Regions from separate parts of the Undibacterium sp. GW821-FHT11B02 genome, predicted to be linked through region 3. Evidence: predicted binding sites of a transcription regulator. Region 3 holds the regulator's gene; each other region holds the start of a gene.

Region 1 (4,952 bases), on a different contig from region 3:
TGAATTGGCCGACCATGATAGTCTTTGAACACGTCAGCAAACAATATTCGCAAGATGCTTATGCCTTGAAAGATGTGTCACTATCGATAGCTGACGGTGAACTGATTTTTCTGGCAGGCCCTTCTGGTGCCGGCAAATCTACCCTGTTGAAAATGATCGCAGGTATAGAGAAACCCACTGGCGGCAAGGTCAGCGTCAATGGCCAGGATGTCAGCAAACTGAAGGCTGGCAGCCTGCCCTATCTGCGCCGCAAGCTCGGCCTGATACTGCAAGACCAGAAATTATTGACCGACCGCAGCGTACTGTCTAATGTCATGCTGCCCCTGATCGTCGCTGGCGCTTCATCTTCCGAAGCAGAGCAACGCGCCCGCATTGCCCTGGAAAAAGTTGGTTTACCGGACAAAGCATCCAGCTTGCCCATGGCTTTATCTGGTGGAGAGCAGCAAAGGGCTGCGATTGCCCGCGCCATCGTCAATCGACCACAGATCATACTGGCAGACGAACCGACTGCCTTTCTGGATCGCGAAAATGCCAACAAGGTCCTGGGTGCGCTCAAGGCTTTCCAGAGCGCAGGCGTGACCTGCATTATTTCCAGTCATGACGAACAGTTTCTTGACCAGGCCAGCCGCGTGATTTATCTGAGCCGGGGCCAGGTCGTGAATACCTGGAAATCGTCGCTTGCCGCCTGATTATTATTGTTATTAGCTGCCCACAGAGGAAGAATTCATGACCATCTGGTTTCGCCAGCATCTGTTTGCCCTAAAAAGTGCAATGACACATTTACGGGGTAGCCCCGGTAATTTCTTGTTCAATGTGCTGGTGGTCGCCATTGCACTGGCACTGCCCATCGCCGGCCTCACGCTGATAGAAAATATCCGGCCGATCTCTTCACAATTGTCGATAGAGCCAGAAATCAGCATCTTTGTAGCCCCGGACACGCCACGTCCAACGGCCACCGCTTTATCGATACCGATCAAAAAGTTACTCAAAGAAAAAAATATTACTGCCAGTCTGAATTTCATCCCCAAGGACAAGGCACTGGCCAGCCTGGAACAATCTTCCAATCTTGCCGAAGTGTTATCCACATTGGGTGGCAACCCTTTGCCAGATGCGTATATCCTGTCGCTGTCGAACAATGATGCAGGCAAGCTCGACGCATTGGTAGAAGATATCAAGCAAATGCCTGATGTGGATGTTGTGCAACTGGATTCAGCCTGGGTCAAGCGGCTGGCGGCACTGGTTCAAATCATGCAACTGGGTTTATTGTTCCTGGCGGCAACACTTTCTGTGGTCGTGGTGGTGGTGGTATTTAATGCCACCCGGCTACAAGTCATCTCGCACCAGTCAGAAATTGCTGTCACCCGCCTGCTGGGGGCGACCAATAGTTTCATCCACAAGCCTTATTACTACACAGGTGCTCTGCTAGGCTTGCTAGCCGGTGGTACGGCGCTGGGTTTGATTGCGGCGGCCCTACAACCCTTGAATCGTGCCATTGCTGAATTTGCCAAATTATATGCATCCGAATTCCATCTGGCACCTCTGGGCATGCTGCCCAGCCTGATATTACTGGCTGTCAGCATGTTGTTGGGACTGATCGGGGTCTGGTTATCTGTCAGACGACAACTGGCACGGGCAAGTTAAATTCGTGGCTCTTTACATCCAGATAGTCTTGTAAAGTGAAAATTTACCTGAACTATTGCAACTTTCAGAGCAGGTAGCTATCTAAGTTTCATAAGTACTTCATATTAATACAAGTTTTTTGATAGATTTTTTTGATGTAATTCATAGGATCACAGTATTAGCACTCTTCGCAAGAGAGTGCTAATATAAGAACTTGAAAGAGCCAAATTGGGTAATTCATACTCAGAATGGCAGCAATGAGGAGGAAAAATGGCAACAACTACGACACAATTAGTCCCCGCTACTGACAGCACCGCATTGGCCTTGGGCTTTAGCGGCACGCTGGGAAATATTGATGCCTATATCTCGGCAGTCAATCGCCTGCCCATGCTTACGCATGAGGAAGAGATTGATTATGCAAGAAAATTGCGTAACGACAATGATCTCGCAGCAGCGCAACAACTGGTTATGTCGCATCTGCGCCTGGTTGTCTCGATTGCACGCGGCTACCTCGGCTATGGTCTGCCCCACGCTGATCTGATTCAGGAGGGTAATATCGGCCTGATGAAAGCCGTCAAGCGTTTCGACCCTGATCAAGGTGTGCGTCTGGTGTCCTATGCCATGCATTGGATCAAGGCTGAGATGCATGAATACATCCTGAAAAACTGGCGTTTGGTCAAAGTGGCAACAACCAAAGCACAACGCAAGTTGTTCTTTAACCTGCGTAGCCACAAAGAAGGCCTGGACGCGATGACACCCAAGCAAATTGATGCCCTGGCATCAACGCTGGATGTCAAACGCGAAGAAGTCATTGAAATGGAAATGCGCTTGTCTGGACATGATATTGCCCTGGATGCGCCTACCGACGACGATGATGAAAAATTTGCTCCTATCGCCTATCTGAAAACAGAGTCAGACGAGCCTACCCGTGTTCTGGAAACACGTCAGTATGATCGCCTGCAAAGCGAAGGTCTGGAATCTGCACTGGCCAAGCTGGATGACCGTTCACGTCACATCATTGAAGCACGCTGGTTGAAAAATGATGACGGTACCGGTGCTACTTTGCATGAGCTGGCGGATGAATATGGCGTATCTGCCGAACGCATACGTCAGATCGAAAGTGCGGCACTGAAGAAAATGAAAGGCAGTCTCGCCAGTTTCACTTCCTGAAACTCCGGCACTGCATGAAAAAGGCACTCAATTGAGTGCCTTTTTTAATTTTTGCGTCTGATTTTGTGTCGATTTTTCTATGCTGCTGTCGACCTGATCATTGCAGCAACATCTTCAAATCATGAACAATCGGCTCTGGCCCCTGTCCATGCCGCAGGAACAGGCGAATACGGCCTTCGGGATCAAATACATAGCTGCCTGCTGTGTGATCCATGGTATAGCTGCCAGGCGTTTTGCCTTCAACCTTTTGATAAAACACCTTGAAGTCCTTGGCAACTTTGGCGGTAGCGGCAGCATCGCCATATAAGCCGAGGAAGCTGGGATCAAAATTCGGTACATAATTGGCCAGCAACGCCTGGGTATCCCTTTCCGGGTCTATCGTCACAAACAGGACCTGCACTTTTTGCGCCAGCGGCCCTAGACCTTTCATGACATTCGCCATTTCCACCATGGTAGTCGGGCAAACATCCGGGCACTGGGTATAACCGAAGAAAATCACGACTGCCTTGCCACGGAAATCCGCCAAGGTACGTGGTTTACCGTTGTGGTCGGTCAGGGCAAAGTCCCTGGCGTAATCGAGTCCGGTCAAATCGGTATTGATAAACTTTTCTGCCGGTTTCTGGCAGGCCAGCAGGGACACCGCAAGCAAGGCGACCGCCAAGCCCTTGAATAGATTGGATATCTTCATAGCTTGATGTAGTGGTCAATCAGCAAAGCTGCAAACAACAAAGACAAGTAAATGATGGAAAAGGCAAACGTCTTGCGTGCAAGCACATCGTCATAATGTTTGTAGATACGCCATGCATACCACAAGAAAATTGTACCCAGTATCACTGCACTGACCAGATAGATCATGCCACTCATGTGTACTGCATAAGGCAGCATGGTGGTGGCGAACAGGACAATGGTATACAGCCAGATATGGAAACGCGTAAATTCCAGGCCATGGGTGATCGGCAACATCGGCAAACCCGAGCGCGCGTAATCATCGCGGCGATACATCGCCAGCGCCCAGAAATGTGGTGGCGTCCAAACAAAGATAATCAGGACCAGCAACCAGGCCTGCATGGGTACATCGTTGGCAACAGCGGCCCAACCCAATGCCGGTGGCATGGCCCCAGACAGGCCACCGATGACGATATTTTGTGGCGTCGCTGGTTTCAGGATAATGGTATACACCACGGCATAGCCGACAAAGGTGACAAAGGTCAGCCACATCGTCAGCGGATTGACCATGGTGAACAGTATCCACATACCCATGCCGCCAATAACGCCAGAAAATACCAGTGTCTGGAGAACGCTGATTTCCCCCTGGGCTGTCGCACGACGCGCGGTTCTTGCCATGCGCGAATCAATTTCTTTTTCCACCAGGCAATTAACTGCAAAGGCGGCTCCGGCCAGCAGCCAGATACCGATTGTGGCAGCAACGACTATGCGCCAGTCGGGCAAGTCCGGCGTTGCCAGAAACATGCCTATCACGGCACAAAACACGGCAAGCTGGGTGACACGGGGCTTGGTCAAAGCCCAGTACTGAGCTAAGCGGTTGGAGGACAAACTTAAAGTGGTCATGATCTATCTTTGGCAGCGGCAAGGCTCACATGCCTTATGCGGTAGTTTAACATGGTAAGCAATAGCACAAGGGTCGCTGCGCCACCATTGTGCAAAACTGCCAGTAACAGCGGCCAGGAAAAAAAGACGGTGGACACACCGATCACGAACTGGGCAACAATCGCCAAGAGGATGTTCCTGCCCAAGGTTTCCAGGCCAGGGGTTTGGAGGGTTTTCCAGCCAACCCACAGGCAAACGGCCACCACCAGCAAGGCAAAATTACGATGCCCCCATTGTATCGCTACCAGGGCATTGAAAGGAAGATAGTCGCCACTCACGGTTTGCCCCAATTGTCGCCACAGGCTGAAACCGTGTTCAAAGTCCATGGCTGGCACCGCTTGACCATTACATAAAGGATAATCATGACAAGCCAAAGCAGCATAGTTGGTACTTACCCAGCCTCCCAGGGCAATTTGCATGAAGAGCAGTAGCAAAGCCAGACTGGCTGGCCAGAGCAGACGGCGGGCATCTGCCTGTTGCAACGCATCGCCCTGACGGCTTTGTTGTTCCAGACTGGCACTGAGCAATGCCAACAAGCCCATGCCAAGAATCAA
Region 2 (4,952 bases), on a different contig from region 3:
GTGCGAGCAGGCTCTGGCCTTCTATACACAATGTGGCCTGGGGACTGTGGTTGAAATTCTGCGCTATGGTGAGGGTGGTATGCCACTGAAGAATGAGGCCATGCGTGGCAAGATCATGCATGCCAAATTCGAGGGACCGGGTGTGCTTTTTTACGCATCAGACAACGATGATGCCGAGCCTATGCGAGGCTCGGCGCACATCCTGATGATGGATAGCCGTGAGCAAACAAATCAACTGTTTGCATGCATGGGGCAGGGGGCCAATATCACCACCCCGCTGGCCGTTCAAGTATGGGGAGACTACTTTGGCAAGTTGACCGACCAGTTCGGCGTTCAGTGGATGTTCAGCTGCGCTACCTGAATTGGGTGCAGCCAAAGTGGATATGGAATTGTGATGGTCAACAAAAAGCCCCGCAACTTTCGTTGCGGGGCTTTGAGCAATGCGACTCTGTGTGAGTAGCGGAGCGCAGCTATTACATCATGCCGCCCATACCACCCATACCGCCCATGCCACCCATATCACCACCCATGCCGCCGCCTGCTTTTTCTTCAGACAATTCAGCAACCAGTGCATCGGTAGTCAGGATCAGACCAGCAACAGATGCTGCATTTTGCAATGCAGAGCGTGTTACTTTAGCTGGGTCCAGAATACCCATTTCGATCATGTCACCATAAGTGTCATTGGCAGCGTTGAAACCATAGTTGCCTTTGCCATTGATGATGGCGTTAACAACAACGCTAGGTTCGCCACCGGCGTTAGCAACGATTTCACGCAAAGGTGCTTCGATTGCTTTCAGAACCAGTTTGATACCTGCTTCTTGATCTGGATTGTCGCCTTTGATTTCGCCAGCAGCTTGACGTGCGCGCAGCAGGGCAACGCCACCGCCGGGAACAACGCCTTCTTCAACGGCAGCGCGAGTTGCGTGCAGAGCATCTTCAACGCGTGCTTTTTTCTCTTTCATTTCAACTTCAGTTGCAGCACCAACCTTGATCACAGCAACGCCGCCTGCCAGTTTGGCAACGCGTTCTTGCAGTTTTTCACGGTCGTAGTCAGAAGTAGCTTCTTCGATTTGCGCGCGGATTTGTTTAACGCGTGCTTCGATACCAACAGCCTGGCCAGCGCCATCGATAACAGTAGTGTTTTCTTTACCGATTTCGATGCGTTTAGCTTGGCCCAGATCAGCCAGAGTTGCTTTTTCCAGTGTCAGGCCAACTTCTTCAGCAATCACTTGACCACCGGTCAGGATAGCGATGTCTTCCAGCATGGCTTTGCGACGGTCACCGAAGCCTGGAGCCTTAACAGCTGCAGTTTTCAGGATGCCACGGATGTTGTTGACAACCAGAGTCGCCAGCGCTTCGCCGTCTACATCTTCAGCGATGATCAGCAGTGGGCGACCGGATTTTGCAACTTGTTCCAATACTGGCAGCAGGTCACGGATGTTCGAGATTTTTTTGTCGAACAACAGGATGAACGGGTTTTCCAGGATAACGGATTGTTTTTCTGGATTGTTGATGAAGTAGGGTGACAGGTAGCCACGGTCAAACTGCATACCTTCAACGATGTCGAGTTCGTTGTCCAGGGATTTGCCGTCTTCAACAGTGATCACGCCTTCTTTGCCGACTTTGTCCATTGCTTTTGCAATGATGTCGCCGATGTTGGCATCGGAGTTAGCAGAGATGGAACCAACTTGAGCGATTTCTTTGTTGGTTGTTGTTGGCTTGGACAGAGTTTTGATTTCAGCAACGATGGCTGTAACCGCTTTGTCGATACCGCGTTTCAGGTCAGTTGGGTTGAAGCCAGCTGCAACATATTTGAAACCTTCGCGAACGATGGCTTGTGCCAGAACGGTCGCTGTAGTTGTGCCGTCACCAGCGTTGTCAGAAGTGCGGGAAGCCACTTCTTTCACCAGTTGTGCACCCATGTTTTCCAGCTTGTCTTTCAGTTCGATTTCTTTAGCAACTGAGACACCGTCTTTAGTTACTGTAGGTGCGCCGAAAGAGCGTTCCAGAACCACGTTACGGCCTTTAGGGCCCAGGGTGACTTTAACTGCATTCGCCAGGATGTTGACGCCATTGACGATCTTCGCACGTGCGTCATCGCCAAAAATTACTTGTTTAGCTGCCATATTAATTCTCCGAATTCTTTAATTGATATCGTGGATGTCGATTACTTCTGTACGACCGCGAAGATATCTTCTTCACGCATCACCAGGACTTCGTTGCCGTCAACCTTGACAGCCTGACCAGAATATTTACCGAACAAAACGCGGTCGCCGACTTTAACGTCCAGGGCGCGCACAGTACCGTTGTCCAGCAATTTGCCAGGACCAACAGCCAGTACTTCACCTTGATCTGGCTTTTCAGCAGCAGCGTCAGGCAGAACGATACCGGATGCGGTTTTTGTTTCTTGATCCAGGCGTTTCACGATCAGGCGATCGTGCAGGGGACGAAGGTTCATACAAGCTCCTTTAAATTTGCGAGTAATTACTATTGGAATTCAATTAAGCTGGGGAAAGACTTGTTAGCACTCTCTCCCAACGAGTGCTAAGTATATGGGCGAGCTCCATGCTTTTCAAGACAGGAAAATAGACTAAATTAAAATTTCCTTAAAAATCATGCATTTATGATGTCAAAACCATGAGATATTGTTGTTCATTGAATAATTTTCTCATTTTTGTTGGTAAAACATACCGGAAATTGCCATATAGGAAATGTGATTTTTTGTGAAGCATTCCCTTTTGTTGCAGTAAATCATCGAAAATACTGCTTATAAATTAAGCGAAATGCTTGTATCCACACTGTCTGTACATTTTGTATACACAGCAGGCAAATCGCTTGAATATTGAAAACCGGTGCTGATGTGAATATGCCGATACGGCAAACCTGCCGTTTGGCTAGCCAGTCAGGCAGACCGGGTGCGGAGGCAGCCATGTGGTGGGTTCGGGTTTGTGCAGCGTTCTGCTGCGTGATTTTTACAGGCTTGCCTGCTGCGGCACTGGCCATGTCGGTCACTTTTCTGAATCCCGGAAAATCAGATGAAGTCTATTGGGTGACTGCCGCCAACAGTATGGCAGCAGCAGCCAGGAGCCTGGATATAAAGCTTGAAGTCTTGTATGCAGAGCGTGATCACTTAAAGCCTCTGGAATTTGCCAGGCAGATTGCGGCTCGCCCGGCTGCAACACGTCCCGATTATGTGGTGTTGACTAATGATTATGGTACGGGGCCAGAAGTATTGCGTATCCTGGATGCCGCCAATATCAAGACTTTCTTTGCCTATAGCGGCATTACCAACCAGAATGAAAAGGAAGTGATTGGCCACCCACGTCAGATTTACAAACACTGGCTGGGCAGTCTGGAACCCAGGGCGGAGGAGGCGGGTTATGTCACAGCGCACAAGCTGATAGAGCGTGGACGTACAGAAAAATGGATGGCAACCGACGGTAAACTGCATTTGCTGGCAATTGCCGGTGACCGGTCTACCACGACATCCTACAAACGCACCGAGGGTATGCGCCGTGCCGTCGCTGAAGCCAAAGATGTGGTCCTGGATCAGGTCGTATATGGCGACTGGAACCGGGTCAAGGCGCAGGAACAGAGTACCTGGCTGTATCAGCGCTATCCGCAGACGCGGCTGATCTGGTCCGGCAATGATTTGATGGCATTTGGCGCGATGGAAAGCTGGCGTGCGCGTGGCGGTAAACCTGGGCAGGATGCCAGTTTCAGCGCCATCAATACTTCATCTGAAGCTTTGACTGCCCTGGAATCGGGATCGTTGACAGCTTTGTCGGGTGGGCATTTTATTGCCGGTGCCTTTAGTCTGGTGATGCTGTACGACTATCGCCACGGCAAGGATTTTATCGATGAAGGACTGGAACTTGAACGTTCCATGTTTATTTTGTTTACTCCTGAAGAAGGTCGTCGCTTTCAGACCTTGTTTGGAGATATGAATTTCTCTCGTGTCGATTTCAAAAAATTCAGCAAGGTTTTAAACCCTGCGGTGAAAAAATATAACTTCAGTTTTCGCCAATTGCTTGAAAAATAAGCGCACATTTAAATGAACATCAGACCTTCACAATCCATCGCCAGCTTGTTGATACATCGTGTCTTCAAGTGGGTGATCTTGTGTGTGGTGGCGATCAGCAGTTTGCAGGCATGGCTGAATTACCGGGCGATGGAAAGCAATTTCAACATGACGGTGAATGGTGTGGTGCATGCTCATTTACCTTTGTTGTCAGTGGCAATCTGGGATATTGAAACGCCCACCATACAAAAACAGATCAAGCTGATACTGAAAAATACCACGATCGCGTACGTGGTGATACGTGCCAATACAGGCCAGGAATTTGTTGGCGGTGATGCCAGTCGTGCGGCAAATGGCGAGCATATTATTTTTGATATTCCGGCACCTAATGACGCTGAAAAGCCAGTTGGCACTGCCGACTTCGTCGTTGACAGAAGCGTGTTGAGAAATGAGCTATGGCGCAGCCTGACTATAGTGGTCTTCGGTGTGCTGGTGTTGTCGATTTTTATTTTTCTGACAGTGGCAGCGATTTTACGCCGTGATCTGGAACTTCCTATGCGGAAACTGGCTGATTTCGTCAAAAACCTGCAAGCCAATAAAATTTCCACCAAGCTGGAATTGGAGCTTGAACCCGGCCATACGTACAACGAAATTGACCTGGTTGTCGATGGTTTTCGCACCATGCAGGCCAGTATAGAAAAGCATATCGCCAATCAGGATGCACTGGTATCAGAGCGTACCAGACAACTGGAAACAGCCATGCAGACGCTGAAACAGTTGTCGGTTACCGATGGCTTGACAGGATGCTATAACCGCCAGCTTTTTAATGAACGTATGCCAGCTGAAATACAAAGGGCTGTGCGTTATGGCCGGGATTTATGTGTGGTGTTTTGCGACATCGATTTTTTCAAGAAGGTGAATGACCAGTACG
Region 3 (4,952 bases):
TTTTTGTGCTACCTGCAGATAGCTTAAGCGGGCTTTTTCTTCCTGTGCTTTCAGGGCATCCATATCGCTGGCATTGGATAGCTGCTGCAGCTGTGCCGATAAAATGGCAAATTCTTCATGCAGCTTTTCTGGCGCGACATGAAAACGACGGGCCGTCGTATGAATTGCTTCGACACGGCTTTCGACCTGGCGCAGACGTGCCGGATCAAGTTCTGTGCGGCTCAGATAATCGTTCAGCGCATAGGTGGTTTCCTGCAGGTTGATGCAGGCAGAATCCAGTGCTTCAATGACTGGCTTTAAGGCTGCGTCATAGTCCAGCAGTTTTTGCAGCTTGTGCTGAACCGCCGTCAACTGTGACAGCACAGCATGATCAGATTCGGAAATCAGGGCGGCAGCTTCCTGTGCTCCTTCCAGCAAGCTGGCAGCATGGGCCAGGCGACTATGTTCCTGGCTGATGTCTTCCCACTCGCCAGGCTTGATCTGCAATTTGTCGAGTTCACCGACTTGCCATTCCAGTCTCTCACGTTCTTGCAAGACATTCTTGGCATTGGTTTCAAATTCTTCGCGCTGCTTGCTCAGATTGCGCCAGGCCCTGTAGCGCAGGCCGACTTCGCGTACCTGTTCTTCCAGCCCGCCCTGCATGTCCAGCAGGGACCGTTGGGCCTCGGTTTTTAACAAGGACTGATGGGCATGCTGGCCATGGATATCCACCAGTAAATCACCGATCTCGCGTAACTGACTGGCGGTGGCGGTGATGCCGTTGATCCAGGCTTTTGAGCGTCCGGCATTATCTATCGTGCGGCGCAGTATCAGTTGCTGGTCAGGGTCGCTGAAGTCATTGGCTTCCAGCCAGTCGGTGAGGTTGGCATTGATGGCAAATTCAGCACTGACATCCGCTTTGGCGGCTGATTCGCGCACCATGCTGGCATCCCCACGGCCACCCAGTGCCAGGGTCAGCGCATCAATCAGGATGGATTTACCGGCCCCAGTTTCACCGGTCAGTACGCTGAAACCGGATGAAAATTCGAGTTCCAGCGTATCGACAATGACAAAATCACGAATGGCAAGCGTGCGCAGCATAATGAACAGACGGTAATAGGGTGAAATGGAGGTGGATATGATGTCTCTGGTACAGCAGCCAACTGGGCTAGCCGCTATTTTAGCAATACACTTTATGTGCGTGTTTCAGTTAAGTGCCCCTTCGACCGAGGGATATTCATTCCAGTGCAGTTTTTCGCGCAGGGTATTGTAATAATTCCAGCCCTGAGGATGCAGGAAAGTTACCGTATGGGCAGAGCGGTTAACGATTATCCTGTCCTGATGTATGAGACTGGCAAAATTTTGCATGTCAAAGTTCAGGCTGATGTCGCGTCCGGCTACGATCTCAATCACGATTTCACTACTGTCCGGCAAGACTATCGGTCGGTTGGACAAGGCATGTGGCGCAATCGGCACCATGGCGATACCCGACAGGCTTGGATGCAGCAGCGGACCGCCTGCGGACAGGGCATAGGCGGTGGAGCCAGTTGGGGTTGAAACAATCAGACCATCAGAACGCTGGTTATACATGAAATGGCCATCGACTTCCACACGCAATTCCACCATCCCGGAACCAGCGCCGCGTGACACCACGATATCATTGAAGGCAACACCGCTGAAAATTTGGTCACCATCGCGTACCACGATGGCCTGAAGCAGGCTGCGGCGCTCCGACACATATTTGCCATCCAGCATGTCCGTAATGGCCGGTATCATGCGATCCAGGGCGATGTCGGTGATGAAACCCAGTCGGCCCTGATTGACGCCTATCAGTGGTACGTTATAGGGTGCCAGTTGGCGCGCTATGCCCAGCATGGTACCGTCACCACCGATGACGATGGCGGCATCAGCAGATTTGCCGATTTCAGGAACTGCCATGGTCGTAAACTGCGCGAGTTGCGGGTATTGTGCGGTTTCTGCTTCGATAACTACGTGGTGTCCTGCGTGTTCCAGGAAATTTGCCAGTTCGGTCATGGAATCCGCGATACCGGCAGCATTATATTTTCCAACAAGTGCAATGGTTTTGGCCTGGACAGTCATAAACAAGGTGGAGGTGACATGATGCCTCAGATTAGACCATAATTAAGCCAGGAATGAATGAATTGAGTGCACTTTATGACATTAAAAGCAGTTTTGCTGGATCTGGACGATACCTTGTGGCCTGTTGTGCCGGTGATACGCCATGCTGAAGCGGCATTGCAGCAATGGATGCATGAACATGTACCTGTAGTTGCTCAAAATTACAGTGTGGAAAAATTGCGTGAACGCCGGAACGCCCTGGTGTCTGCCGATCCGCGGTTTCAATATGACTTGTGGGCGTTGCGCCATACCCTGTTAAGCGAAGTATTTCAGGAACATGGTGTGGCCGTGGAAAAAGCCGATCAAGCCATGGCGGTATTTGCGTATGCCAGGAACCAGGTGGATTTATATGAAGATGTCAGGTCTGGCCTGCAGGCTTTGGAAAAAAAGATCGTACTGGGTACTGTCTCGAATGGCTTCGCGGATTTGTCGGCCATTGGTATTGCCAGCCATTTCAAGGTATCAATAGCGGCCTATCGTTTTGGATGTGCCAAGCCTGACCCGCGAATTTTCCTGGCGGCTTGCGATGCGCTGGAATTGGCACCGGCTGAAGTATTGTATGTGGGTGATGATTTGTTGCTGGATGTGCAAGGCGCGCAACAAGCTGGCCTGAAAGGTGGCTGGATGAATCGCAAGGGTTTGAAAATTGAGGATGAGCGCCATATTCATATCAGGCCAGATGCAGAATTTGCCAGCCTGCATGAGTTGGCGCAGTGGATATAAAACTTTCTATGTTCATTGCTGGCATGAACGCATAAAATGAAACTATGCAACTCGATATTCGCGCACAAACCTTATTAAAAGCCCTGGTCGAACGGTATATCGCCGATGGCCAGCCTGTGGGTTCCCGCGCCCTGTCAAAAATTTCCGGCCTGGAATTGTCGCCAGCGACCATACGCAATGTCATGGCTGACCTGGAAGAGATGGGTTTTGTTGCTAGTCCGCACACTTCGGCAGGGCGTATACCCACGCCACGTGGGTATAGAGTGTTTGTGGATAAATTACTTACAGTGCAAGAAATCAATGAAGTCGGCCTGGAGTCACGCTTGCAGGCTGGTATGTTGTCGCAACCGCCACAAAAGCTGATCGCCAATGCAGCACAGATTTTGTCTTCGCTATCGCAATTTGCTGGCGTAGTGATGACGCCGCGTACCGAATCCATCTTCCAACAAGTGGAATTTTTGCGACTGTCGGAAAAACGTATCTTGCTGGTCGTGGTGTCGCCTACTGGCGACGTACACAACAGGCTGTTGCTGACTGACGTGGACTATAACCAGGGGCAACTGGTGCATGCTGCCAATTACCTGAACCAGAATTTTGGCGGTTTGAGTTTTGCTGATGCGCGTACCCGTATCAACAGCGAATTGCGGCAACTGCAAAATGACATGACCAGACTGATGCAGGCAGCAGTGGAAGCTGGCAGTAACGCCATGGATGAGCAAAATGAAGAGGTTGTCATTTCAGGCGAGCGCAATTTATTGAATGTGCAGGATCTGTCATCCAACATGGGTTCCTTGCGCAAGTTGTTTGATATGTTCGAGCAAAAAAGCAGTCTGATGCAGTTACTGGATGTGTCCAGCAAGGCGACTGGCGTGCAGATCTTCATAGGCGGTGAATCGCAGCTCGTCCCCATGGAAGAAATGAGCATCGTGACCGCGCCCTATGAAGTTAACGGGAAGATAGTCGGTACACTGGGAGTGATAGGTCCGACGCGCATGGCTTATGAAAGAGTGATACCGATTGTTGATATCACTGCAAAATTATTGTCGAATGCATTAAGCCAATAAAAATTTGGCATTAGCTTCCCATCAAAAGCCACAGGCAAGGTTTTGTTAAATTCTGAGTCTTGCGGTATAGCAACATCACTCTGCTCTTGTTACCTTGTATGCCAGGGCCTATCCTTAGCTGATATTAAGCAGCAGCTTAAACTTTTAAGTAATCAATACGGATATGGACAAAAAAAACGTAACAATATTGCTGGTAGACGATAATGATGTCACCAGAGAGGTGCTGAGGGTGATTTTGCGCAGCGAGGGTTATAACGTTGTTGGCGAAGCAACTGATGGCAGCACGGGCCTGGAAATGGCGGTCAGGCTCAAGCCTCACCTCATCATGCTGGATGTGGTTATGCCCAAGATCAGTGGTATCGAGATTTTGCCTCGCCTGAAAGAACTGGTCCCCACGGCTTGTGTGCTGATGGTTACTGCGAATAAAGATCAGGAAACCATTTCAGAGGCTGTGAAAACCGGTATCCATGGCTATATTCTCAAACCTTTCAATGCTCAAAAAATAATTGACACAGTAGCCAGTGTGGTTGCCAAGATAGGCATGTAAGGACTGCTATGAGTGGCAGTTAAATCAGGCATGCAGATATGCCTGATGCGGTCTACTTTAATACAAAGCTGCAATAGTCAGCGTAAGCTTAGCCCTTGTGCTCGCAGTTGGGTTTGGTGCAGTTGCCGTATATGGCCAGTGCATGTTCGGCAATTTTAAAGCCACGCTCCAGGGCGACCTTGTGCTGGCGTTGTTCAATTTCTTCGTCAAAGAATTCTTCCACCCGTCCACAATCGAGGCAGACCAGATGGTCATGGTGTGAACCTTCATTCAACTCGAAAATTGCCTTGCCGGTCTCGAAATGATTGCGATTGAGCAGGCCTGCCTGTTCAAATTGCGTCAGAACCCGATACACCGTTGCCAAACCAACATCCATATTTTCATTCAGCAGGATCTTATATACGTCTTCTGCTGTCAAATGGCGAACCGGGCTGTTCTGGAAAATTTCCAGTATTTTCAGTCGTGGAAGGGTGGCTTTCAGGCCGCTGGCCTTCAGGTTG

Evidence for each region. Region 3 encodes HrcA, which represses chaperone genes, less so after heat shock. Its sites were predicted from a motif close to TTAGCACTCNNNNNNNNNGAGTGCTAA; they were not measured.
Region 1: a site for HrcA is predicted at 1,799-1,825, ahead of rpoH (RNA polymerase sigma factor RpoH). Genes of this name have one in related genera too.
Region 2: a site for HrcA is predicted at 2,522-2,548, ahead of groES (co-chaperone GroES). Genes of this name have one in related genera too.

The regions. Positions count from the first base shown of each region.
Region 1 is NZ_JBXASD010000006.1:204,486-209,437, forward strand. Features, by position in the region: gene AC1RVX_RS14390 (cell division ATP-binding protein FtsE) at 15-689, shown strand; gene AC1RVX_RS14395 (cell division protein FtsX) at 727-1,641, shown strand; gene rpoH (RNA polymerase sigma factor RpoH) at 1,891-2,790, shown strand; gene AC1RVX_RS14405 (SCO family protein) at 2,888-3,478, opposite strand; gene cyoE (heme o synthase) at 3,475-4,359, opposite strand; gene AC1RVX_RS14415 (COX15/CtaA family protein) at 4,356-4,952, opposite strand, start outside.
Region 2 is NZ_JBXASD010000004.1:121,648-126,599, reverse strand. Features, by position in the region: gene AC1RVX_RS09555 (VOC family protein) at 1-361, shown strand, start outside; gene groL (chaperonin GroEL) at 474-2,126, opposite strand; gene groES (co-chaperone GroES) at 2,168-2,458, opposite strand; gene AC1RVX_RS09540 (ABC transporter substrate-binding protein) at 2,930-4,042, shown strand; gene AC1RVX_RS09535 (GGDEF domain-containing protein) at 4,055-4,952, shown strand, end outside.
Region 3 is NZ_JBXASD010000005.1:276,057-281,008, forward strand. Features, by position in the region: gene recN (DNA repair protein RecN) at 1-1,080, opposite strand, end outside; gene AC1RVX_RS12410 (NAD kinase) at 1,186-2,079, opposite strand; gene AC1RVX_RS12415 (HAD family hydrolase) at 2,155-2,841, shown strand; gene hrcA (heat-inducible transcriptional repressor HrcA) at 2,886-3,905, shown strand; gene AC1RVX_RS12425 (response regulator) at 4,069-4,452, shown strand; gene fur (ferric iron uptake transcriptional regulator) at 4,541-4,952, opposite strand, start outside.